2 regions of the Ramlibacter sp. GS1-15 genome follow, and region 1 is predicted to be linked to the other one. Evidence: riboswitches for the same ligand, from Rfam matches in the RefSeq annotation. Region 1 holds a riboswitch; the other holds the start of a gene.
The links. A riboswitch is a leader RNA that binds a small molecule or an ion and turns the genes downstream of it on or off. The one in region 1 is predicted to bind thiamine pyrophosphate.
Positions count from the first base shown of each region.

Region 2: linked by a shared signal. The riboswitch ahead of AC3EF3_RS08640 (TonB-dependent siderophore receptor) and the one ahead of thiC (phosphomethylpyrimidine synthase ThiC) in region 1 are both predicted to bind thiamine pyrophosphate.

Region 1 covers NZ_JBYNTU010000001.1:623,857-628,035, forward strand. Annotated here, with positions in the region: gene AC3EF3_RS03115 (DUF1501 domain-containing protein) at 1-219, shown strand, start outside; gene AC3EF3_RS03120 (hypothetical protein) at 367-615, shown strand; gene bioB (biotin synthase BioB) at 612-1,598, opposite strand; TPP riboswitch at 1,781-1,895, shown strand; gene thiC (phosphomethylpyrimidine synthase ThiC) at 1,958-3,814, shown strand; gene AC3EF3_RS03135 (FAD-dependent oxidoreductase) at 3,816-4,179, shown strand, end outside.
Region 2 covers NZ_JBYNTU010000001.1:1,714,489-1,718,667, reverse strand. Annotated here, with positions in the region: gene AC3EF3_RS08655 (sulfate adenylyltransferase subunit 1) at 1-393, shown strand, start outside; gene fdxA (ferredoxin FdxA) at 464-805, shown strand; gene AC3EF3_RS08645 (NAD(P)/FAD-dependent oxidoreductase) at 807-1,871, shown strand; TPP riboswitch at 1,878-1,978, shown strand; gene AC3EF3_RS08640 (TonB-dependent siderophore receptor) at 1,966-4,104, shown strand; tRNA gene AC3EF3_RS08635 (tRNA-Asn) at 4,128-4,179, shown strand, end outside.

The DNA of each region.
Region 1 (4,179 bases):
GTGATGTGGGTGCTGGGCGGGTCGAGCAAGCGCGCACCGGTGGCGGGCGAACAGGTCGCCGTGACACCGGCGAGCCTCTTCCAGAATCGCGACTGGCCGGTGCTCAACGACTATCGCGCGGTGCTCGGCGGGATCTTCGAGTCGCAGTTCGCGCTTCGCGAGGCCGACTCGCAGCGGGTGTTCGCGCAGGTCACGCCGGCCATGCTCGGCCTGGTTTGATGAAACGCCACTGGCACGACCATCGCCAGGATCGGCGCGGCGTTTGACAAGCTCCTGCTCCGCCAGACACAAGGGTGTCGGCAGCATGCCACATTCCGGTAAGCCCACAGTTGCGCAGCCCCCGGTGTCCTGCCGTATGCTGAGCTCATGTCGTCCAGCAAGATCACGGTAGTCGCCTCTCTCGCCATCGCCGCCGGCGCGGCATGGGGCGCCTATGCGTGGCGAGAGACGCTCCTGGTCTGCGTGCCTTTGGCCCTGGTGGCCGCTGTCCTCCTGGCCCTCATCTGGTCGAAGGCGCGACGGGGGCGGGGTGATACGCTCCACGATCCGGCAGCGTCCACCCTCATCTTTCCTCCCGAATCGAAGTTCCAGCGTTCGGTGCTGCCGAAGCGCTAGGCCAGCCCGCGGGCCTGCAAGCCCAGTCGATCGAGCAGGCGCAGGTCGGCCTCCGTGTCCGGATTGCCCGTCGTCAGCAGCTTATCGCCGTAGAAGATCGAATTGGCGCCGGCCAGGAAGCACAGCGCCTGCACCGCATCGCCCATCTCGCGGCGGCCGGCGGACAGGCGCACGCGCGCCTTGGGCATGGTGATGCGGGCGGCGGCGATCGTGCGCACGAATTCGAAAGGATCGAGCGGTTCCTCGTCGGCCAGCGGCGTGCCCTTGACGCGCACGAGGTGGTTGATCGGCACCGACTCGGGATACGGATCGAGGTTGGCCAGCTGCGCGATCAGTCCCGCGCGCTGGGTGCGCGATTCGCCCATGCCGACTATGCCGCCGCAACAGACCTTCACGCCGGCATCGCGCACGCGCTCGAGCGTGTCCAGGCGGTCCTGGTACACGCGCGTGGTGATGATGTCGCCGTAGAACTCGGGCGCGCTGTCGAGGTTGTGGTTGTAGTAGTCCAGCCCCGCATCGCGCAAGGTTTCGGCATGGCCGTCTTCCAGCATGCCCAGCGTGGCACAGGTCTCCAGGCCGAGCGACTTCACGGTGGCGACGAGTTCGGCGACCTTCTCGATGTCGCGGTCCTTGGGCGCGCGCCAGGCGGCGCCCATGCAAAAGCGCGTCGCCCCGGCGTCCTTGGCACGCTGCGCGGCAACGCGCACCTCGTCGGGCTCCATCAGCTTCGTCGCGGCCACGCCGGTGTCGTGCTGCGCGGCCTGCGGGCAATAGCCGCAGTCCTCGGGACAGCCGCCCGTCTTCACCGACAGCAGCGTCGCGAGCTCCACTTGCGCGGGATCGAAATGCTCGCGATGCACGGCCTGCGCGCGGAAGACCAGTTCGTTGAACGGCAGCTCGAACAGCTCGCGCACGGCCGCGACCGTCCAGCGGCCATCGGCTCGTGGGGCACGCGCAGGTCGGTGCACCGTGATCACAGACATCGAATCTCCTCAGGTGGAAGGCCGGCGCATTGTGGCAGCGCCACCCGCCGGTACGCGCGCGTACTACCGACCGTTCGGCATATGGCTGGAAAGGTGACCACGAAGGCAGGGTTGACCAAGGTCAAGATCGAAAAATAATGCACGGCCCCGCGCGTGCGCCGCGGCGAGCACGCCCTATACTTGCCATCGCTCCGGGGTGCGAGCGGTCGATGCAGGCCGTTATCGCTGAGATGGTGAGTCCAAACCCGTGAACTTGAACCGGTTCGTACCGGCGTAAGAAGAGCTGACAGGCCCTGCCCCACGGCGCGCGTCCTGCCATCCCTGGAGCGATCGATGGCATCGCTTCACAAGGAAGGCACATGAACGCACCCGACAAACTCGCGCAACTGCTCGCCCTCACGCGCGAGCCCTTTCCCGCCTCCACCAAGGTCCACGTCGCCGGCCAGGCGCATCCGGGCGTGCGCGTGCCCATGCGCGAGGTGAAACTCACCAACGGCGAGACCGTCACGCTGTACGACACCTCGGGGCCGTACACCGAGCCTTCCGCGATGATCGACGTGCGCCGCGGCCTGGCGGGCCTGCGCAACGACTGGATCGCCGCGCGCGGCGACACCGAAAGCTACGCCGGCCGCGAGAGGCGCGCGATCGACGACGGCACCAAGAGCGAAGAGCGCGAGGCCGCGCGCATTGCCGCGCTGCGCACCGAAGCCGCGGGCCTGCAGCGCGCGCCGCGCCGCGCGAAGGCGGGCGCCAACGTGACGCAGATGCACTACGCGCGCAAGGGGATCGTCACGCCCGAGATGGAGTTCGTCGCGCTGCGCGAGAACGGCAAGCGCGAATGGATGGCCGAGTACCTGGCCGACGCCGCGAAGAACGAGCGCCTGCGCGGCAACGCCATGGGCGCGACGATCCCCGAGATCATCACGCCCGAGTTCGTGCGCGACGAGGTGGCGCGCGGCCGCGCGATCATCCCCGCGAACATCAACCACCCCGAGATCGAGCCGATGGCGATCGGGCGCAACTTCCTCGTGAAGATCAACGCCAACATCGGCAACTCGGCGGTGACCTCGTCGATCGAGGAAGAGGTCGAGAAGCTCGTGTGGGCGATCCGCTGGGGCGCGGACACGGTGATGGACCTGTCCACCGGCAAGAACATCCACACCACGCGCGACTGGATCGTCCGCAACTCGCCGGTGCCGATCGGCACGGTGCCGATCTACCAGGCGCTGGAGAAGGTCGGCGGCGTGGCCGAAGACCTCACGTGGGAGATCTTCCGCGACACGCTGATCGAGCAGGCCGAGCAGGGCGTGGACTACTTCACCATCCACGCGGGCGTGCGCTTGCCGTACATCCCGCTGACGGCGAAGCGGCGCACCGGCATCGTCTCGCGCGGCGGCTCGATCCTCGCCAAGTGGATGATCTCGCACCACAAGGAGAACTTCCTCTACACGCACTTCGAGGAGATCTGCGAGATCATGAAGGCGTACGACGTGAGCTTCTCGCTGGGCGACGGCCTGCGTCCGGGCAGCGGCGCCGACGCGAACGACGAGGCGCAGTTCGCGGAGCTGCACACGCTCGGCGAGCTCACGCAGATCGCGTGGAAGCACGACGTGCAGACGATGATCGAGGGCCCGGGCCATGTGCCCATGCACATGATCCAGGCCAACATGGAGGAGCAGCTCAGGCACTGCGGCGAGGCGCCGTTCTACACGCTCGGCCCGCTGACGATCGACATCTCGCCCGGCTACGACCACATCGCGTCGGCGATCGGTGCGGCGATGATCGGCTGGTTCGGCACCGCGATGCTGTGCTACGTCACGCCGAAGGAGCACCTGGGGCTGCCCGACCGCGACGACGTGAAGCAGGGCATCATCGCCTACAAGATCGCGGCGCATGCGGCCGACGTGGCCAAGGGCCATCCCGGCGCGCGCGCGTGGGACGAGGCGCTGTCGAAGGCGCGGTTCGAATTCCGCTGGCAGGACCAGTTCAACCTGTCGCTCGACCCGGACACGGCCAAGGACTTCCACGACGAGACCTTGCCGGCCGACGGCGCGAAGGTCGCGCACTTCTGCTCGATGTGCGGCCCGAAGTTCTGCTCGATGAAGATCACGCAGGACGTGCGCGACTACACGGCGGCGCAGGAGGGCATGGCAGCCAAGAGCGCGGAGTTCAAGGCCGCCGGCAGCGAGATCTACATCCCGATCCAGAAGGGCTGACATGCGCATCGGCATCGCCGGCGCCGGCCTGCTCGGCCGCCTGCTGGCCTTCCAGCTCGCTCGCGCGGGGCACGAGGTCGACGTGTTCGATCCGGCACCGCATGCGGAAGCACGGGGCGCCGCCGGCTGGACCGCGGCCGGCATGCTGTGCCCGGTGGCGGAGCTGCAATGCGCCGACGAGCGCGTGTTCGCGCTGGGCCTGCGCTCGCTCGATCTGTGGCCGCAGATCGCGCAGCAGCTCGAGGTGGAAGTCGACGTGCAGCGCGAAGGCAGCCTTCTGTTCGCGCATCGCGGCGACGAGGGCATTGCCAGCCGTACCATCGACTTCCTCACGCGCAAGGCGCCGGCCGGCTTCGCGCCGCAGG
Region 2 (4,179 bases), 1.1 Mb from region 1:
GGCCACAGTGCGGGCCTCGTGCTCGATCGCGAAGTGGACGTCTCGCGCGGCGACTGGCTGCTGGCCCTGGGCACGCACGATGCCGTGCGCGAGGTCTCGGCCACCGTTGCCTGGCTCGACGACGAGCCGTTGGTGGCCGGGCGCGTGTACTGGGCGCTGCATGGCCATCGCTGGGTCAAGGCGCGCATCAAGCGCATCGTGCATAAGCTGGACGTCAACACGCTGGCCGAGAGCGAGACCGATCACCTGGAGCCGAACGGCATCGGGCACGTCGACCTGGCGCTGCAGGAACCGATTCCCGTCGAGTCCTACGCGCGCTCCCGCCTGCTGGGGTCGCTGGTGCTGGTGGACACGGCCACGCACAAGACCTCGGGGGCCGTGCTGGTTCGTTGAGCTGCCGCAAGGCCGCCCCGGTGCGGCGCCCTAGAATCGAGGGTCGTTTTCCCTCGCCTGACAGAACAACATGACTCACGTCGTCACCGAATCCTGCATCCGCTGCAAGTACACGGATTGCGTGGATGTCTGCCCCGTGGACTGCTTCCGCGAAGGGCCGAACTTCCTCGTCATCGACCCGGACGAGTGCATCGATTGCGCGGTGTGCATCCCCGAGTGCCCGGTCAACGCGATCTACGCCGAGGAAGACACGCCGCCGGACCAGTTGCAGTTCATCCAGATCAACGCCGACCTGGCGAAGGCCCCCGGCTGGAAGAGCATCACCAAGCGCAAGCCGGCGCTGCCCGACGCCGAGGAATGGAAGGACAAGACCGGCAAGCTCCCCGAGCTGATCCGGGACGCACAAGGCTGAAGTGAGCAACCCCGCCGCACCGATCGAGACCGACGCCCTGATCATCGGTGCCGGGCCGGTGGGCCTGTTCCAGGTCTTCGAACTGGGCCTGCTCGAGATCAAGGCGCACGTGATCGACTCGCTCGCCTATGCCGGCGGGCAGTGCATCGAGCTCTATCCCGACAAGCCGATCTACGACATCCCCGCCGTGCCGGTGTGCACGGGACAGGAACTCACGGACAACCTGCTCAAGCAGATCGAGCCGTTCGGCGCGACGTTCCACCTGGGCCAGACCGTCATGACCTTGCAGCGGCGGGACGATGGCCGCTTCTTCGTCGTGACCGACAAGGCGAAAGAGTTCATCGCGACGACCGTGTTCATCGCAGGTGGCATGGGCGCGTTCGAGCCGCGCGCCCTCGCACTCGAGGGCATCGCGAAGTTCCGGGACTCGCAGCTGTTCTACAGCGTGAAGAAGCCCGCCGAACTGGCCGGCAAGCACCTGGTCGTGCTCGGCGGGGGAGACTCCGCGCTCGACTGGGCGCTGAACTTCGCGCAGGACGGCCCGAACAAGGCAGCGAGCGTGACGCTTGTCCATCGCCGCGACGCCTTCAAGGCGGCGCCCGCTTCGGTCGCCAGGATGCGGGCCTTGTGCGAGGAACAGCGCATGCGCTTCATCGTCGGGCAGGTCACGAGCTACGACGAGCAGGACGGCAAGCTGTCCGCCGTGAAGGTGACGGGTCCGGACATGGCTGTGCACGAGCTGCGTGCGGACGCGTTGCTGGTGTTCTTCGGACTGTCGCCCAAGCTCGGCCCGATCGCGGATTGGGGCCTGGACATCGAGCGTCGGCAGCTCAAGGTGGACACCGAGAAGTTCTCGACGAGCGAGCCGGGCATCTTCGCGGTCGGCGACGTCAACACCTATCCCGGCAAGAAGAAGCTGATCCTGTCGGGGTTCCACGAATGCGCGCTGGCCGCCTTCGGTGCCGCGAAGATCGTCTACCCCGGCCAGACGATCATGCTGCAGTACACGACCACGTCGCCGAGGCTGCACAAGGTGCTCGGCGTGGAGACACCCGTCTTCGATTAACATTCGCGCACTCGCTAGGGGTGTTGCCGCGTGCCGCGGCGACTGAGAGAGTCCCTTTGAACCTGACTGAGGTAATCCTCGCGCAGGGAAAGCCATGACAGAAGCACACACCTTCCCTTTGCGCGCCATCGCGCGCGTCGCCCTCCTTGCCGCCGTCGCCGGCAGCGCCCATTCGCAGACCACGACGCTCTCGCCTGTCACCGTGACGGAAAAGGCCTGGCCGCCGGCCGCCGACGTGACCGGCTTCGGCGACCTGCCGCTCAAGGACGTGCCGATGTCCGCGAGCATCATCGATCGCAAGCAGATCGAGCAATCCGGTGCGCGGCGCCTGGCGGACCTCACGCGTTTCGACCCTTCGCTGGTCGACGCGTACGACGCGCCAGGCTACTGGGACATGTTGTCGATCCGCGGCTTCCTGCTCGACCAGGACTACAACTACCGCCGCGAAGGCCTGCCGATCAGCGCCGAGACCACCATCCCGCTGGACAACAAGGAACGTGTCGAGCTCCTCAAGGGCACGAGCGGGATCCAGGCGGGCACGAGCGCGCCGGGCGGGCTGGTGAACTACGTCGTGAAGCGACCGACCGAGACCGACCTGCGCGAAGTGCGCCTGGAATGGACGCGGCGCGCGAGCGTGCTCGCGGCCGTCGACCTGGGCGGGCGCTTCGGCACCGACGGCGCCTTCGGCTATCGCCTCAACGTCGCGCAGGAACGCCTGCGCCCCTTGATTCACAACCTCGATGGCGATCGCAGCCTGGTCGCGTTCGCGGGCGACTGGCGCATCACGCGCGACTCGCTGCTCGAAGGGGAGTTCGAATGGAGCAGCAAGAAGCAGGCAAGCCAGGTGGGCTTCAGCCTCCTGGGCGACGTGCTGCCCGCGCCTGTCGATCCGCGCCTGAACCTGAACAACCAGCCCTGGGCGCAGCCCTCGAAGTTCGACGCGCTGACCGGCACCTTCCGCTACACGCACACGCTCGGCAGCGACTGGCGCGTCGTCGGCCAGCTCGGATCGCAGCGGCTGAAGAACGATGACTTCACGGCGTTCCCGTTCGGCTGCAGCGCGGAGGGCCGCTTCGACCGCTTCTGCTCCGACGGCACGTTCGACTACTACGACTACCGCAGCATCGGCGAGAAGCGCCGCGAGAACGCGGCTTCGCTGGAATTGAAAGGAAAGGTCGCCACCGGCGGCATCACGCACGACCTCGGGCTGGGCATCCTGCGCAGCACGATCCACGACCGGCTTCCCGACAACGCCTACAACTTCGTCGGCACGGGCAACGTGCAGGGCACGGCGATCGTGCCGCCCGATCCCACGCCCGTATTCCCCGGCCAGAACCAGGACGAGCGCTCCACCGAACTGTCGCTGCGCGACGCGATCCACTGGAACGCGAAGTTCACCACCTGGCTGGGCATGCGCCACACGCGCCTGAACCGCTCGTTCGCCGCGAGCGACGGCAGCGAGGCCACGAGCTACTCCCAATCCCTCACGACGCCGTGGCTCGCCGGCAGCTACAAGCTGGCCGACGCGACGACGGCGTACGCGAGCTGGGGACAAGGCCTGGAGTCGCAGGTGGTTCCCAACAACCCGAGCGTCTACGCCAATCCCGGCGCGGTGCTGCCGGCGCTGAAGTCCCGCCAGTGGGAAGTGGGCGTGAAGGGATCACGCGATGCGTGGGCCTGGGAGCTCGCGTGGTTCGACATCCGCCGGCCGGTGTCGAACATCGCCTTCTGCGACATCACCTTCAGCCTGTGCACGGGCCAGTTCGACGGGACGGCCGTGCATCGCGGCATCGAAGGCGCGCTGCAGTGGACGTCCGGCCCATGGCGCGCAGGCGCGACGGCGATGCTGCTGCATGCGCGCCGCGAAGGCAGCGCGATCGATCCGGCGAGCAACGGCCATCGTCCGATCAACGTGCCCGCGGTGGTCGCGCGCGCGTTCGCGGCGTGGAAGATGCCGGGCATCGCCGGCCTGGAGCTGCAGGGCTCGCTGTCGCACGAAGGCAATCGCGCCGTTCTCGCGGATGAATCCATCAAGTTGCCGGCCTGGACGCGCGTCGACGCGGCGCTGCGCTATGAGAAGCAGATCGGCCGAACCGCGACGACGTGGACACTGGGCATCGACAACGTGGCCAACAAACGGTATTGGCGCGAATCGCCCTACCAGTTCGGCCACGTGTACCTGTACCCGGGCGCTCCGCGCACCGTGCGCCTAGCCGTCACGGCGGCGATGTAATTGACGCTATAATTGAAGGCTGTTCCCCGATAGCTCAGTCGGTAGAGCGCCGGACTGTTAATCCGTAGGTCCCTG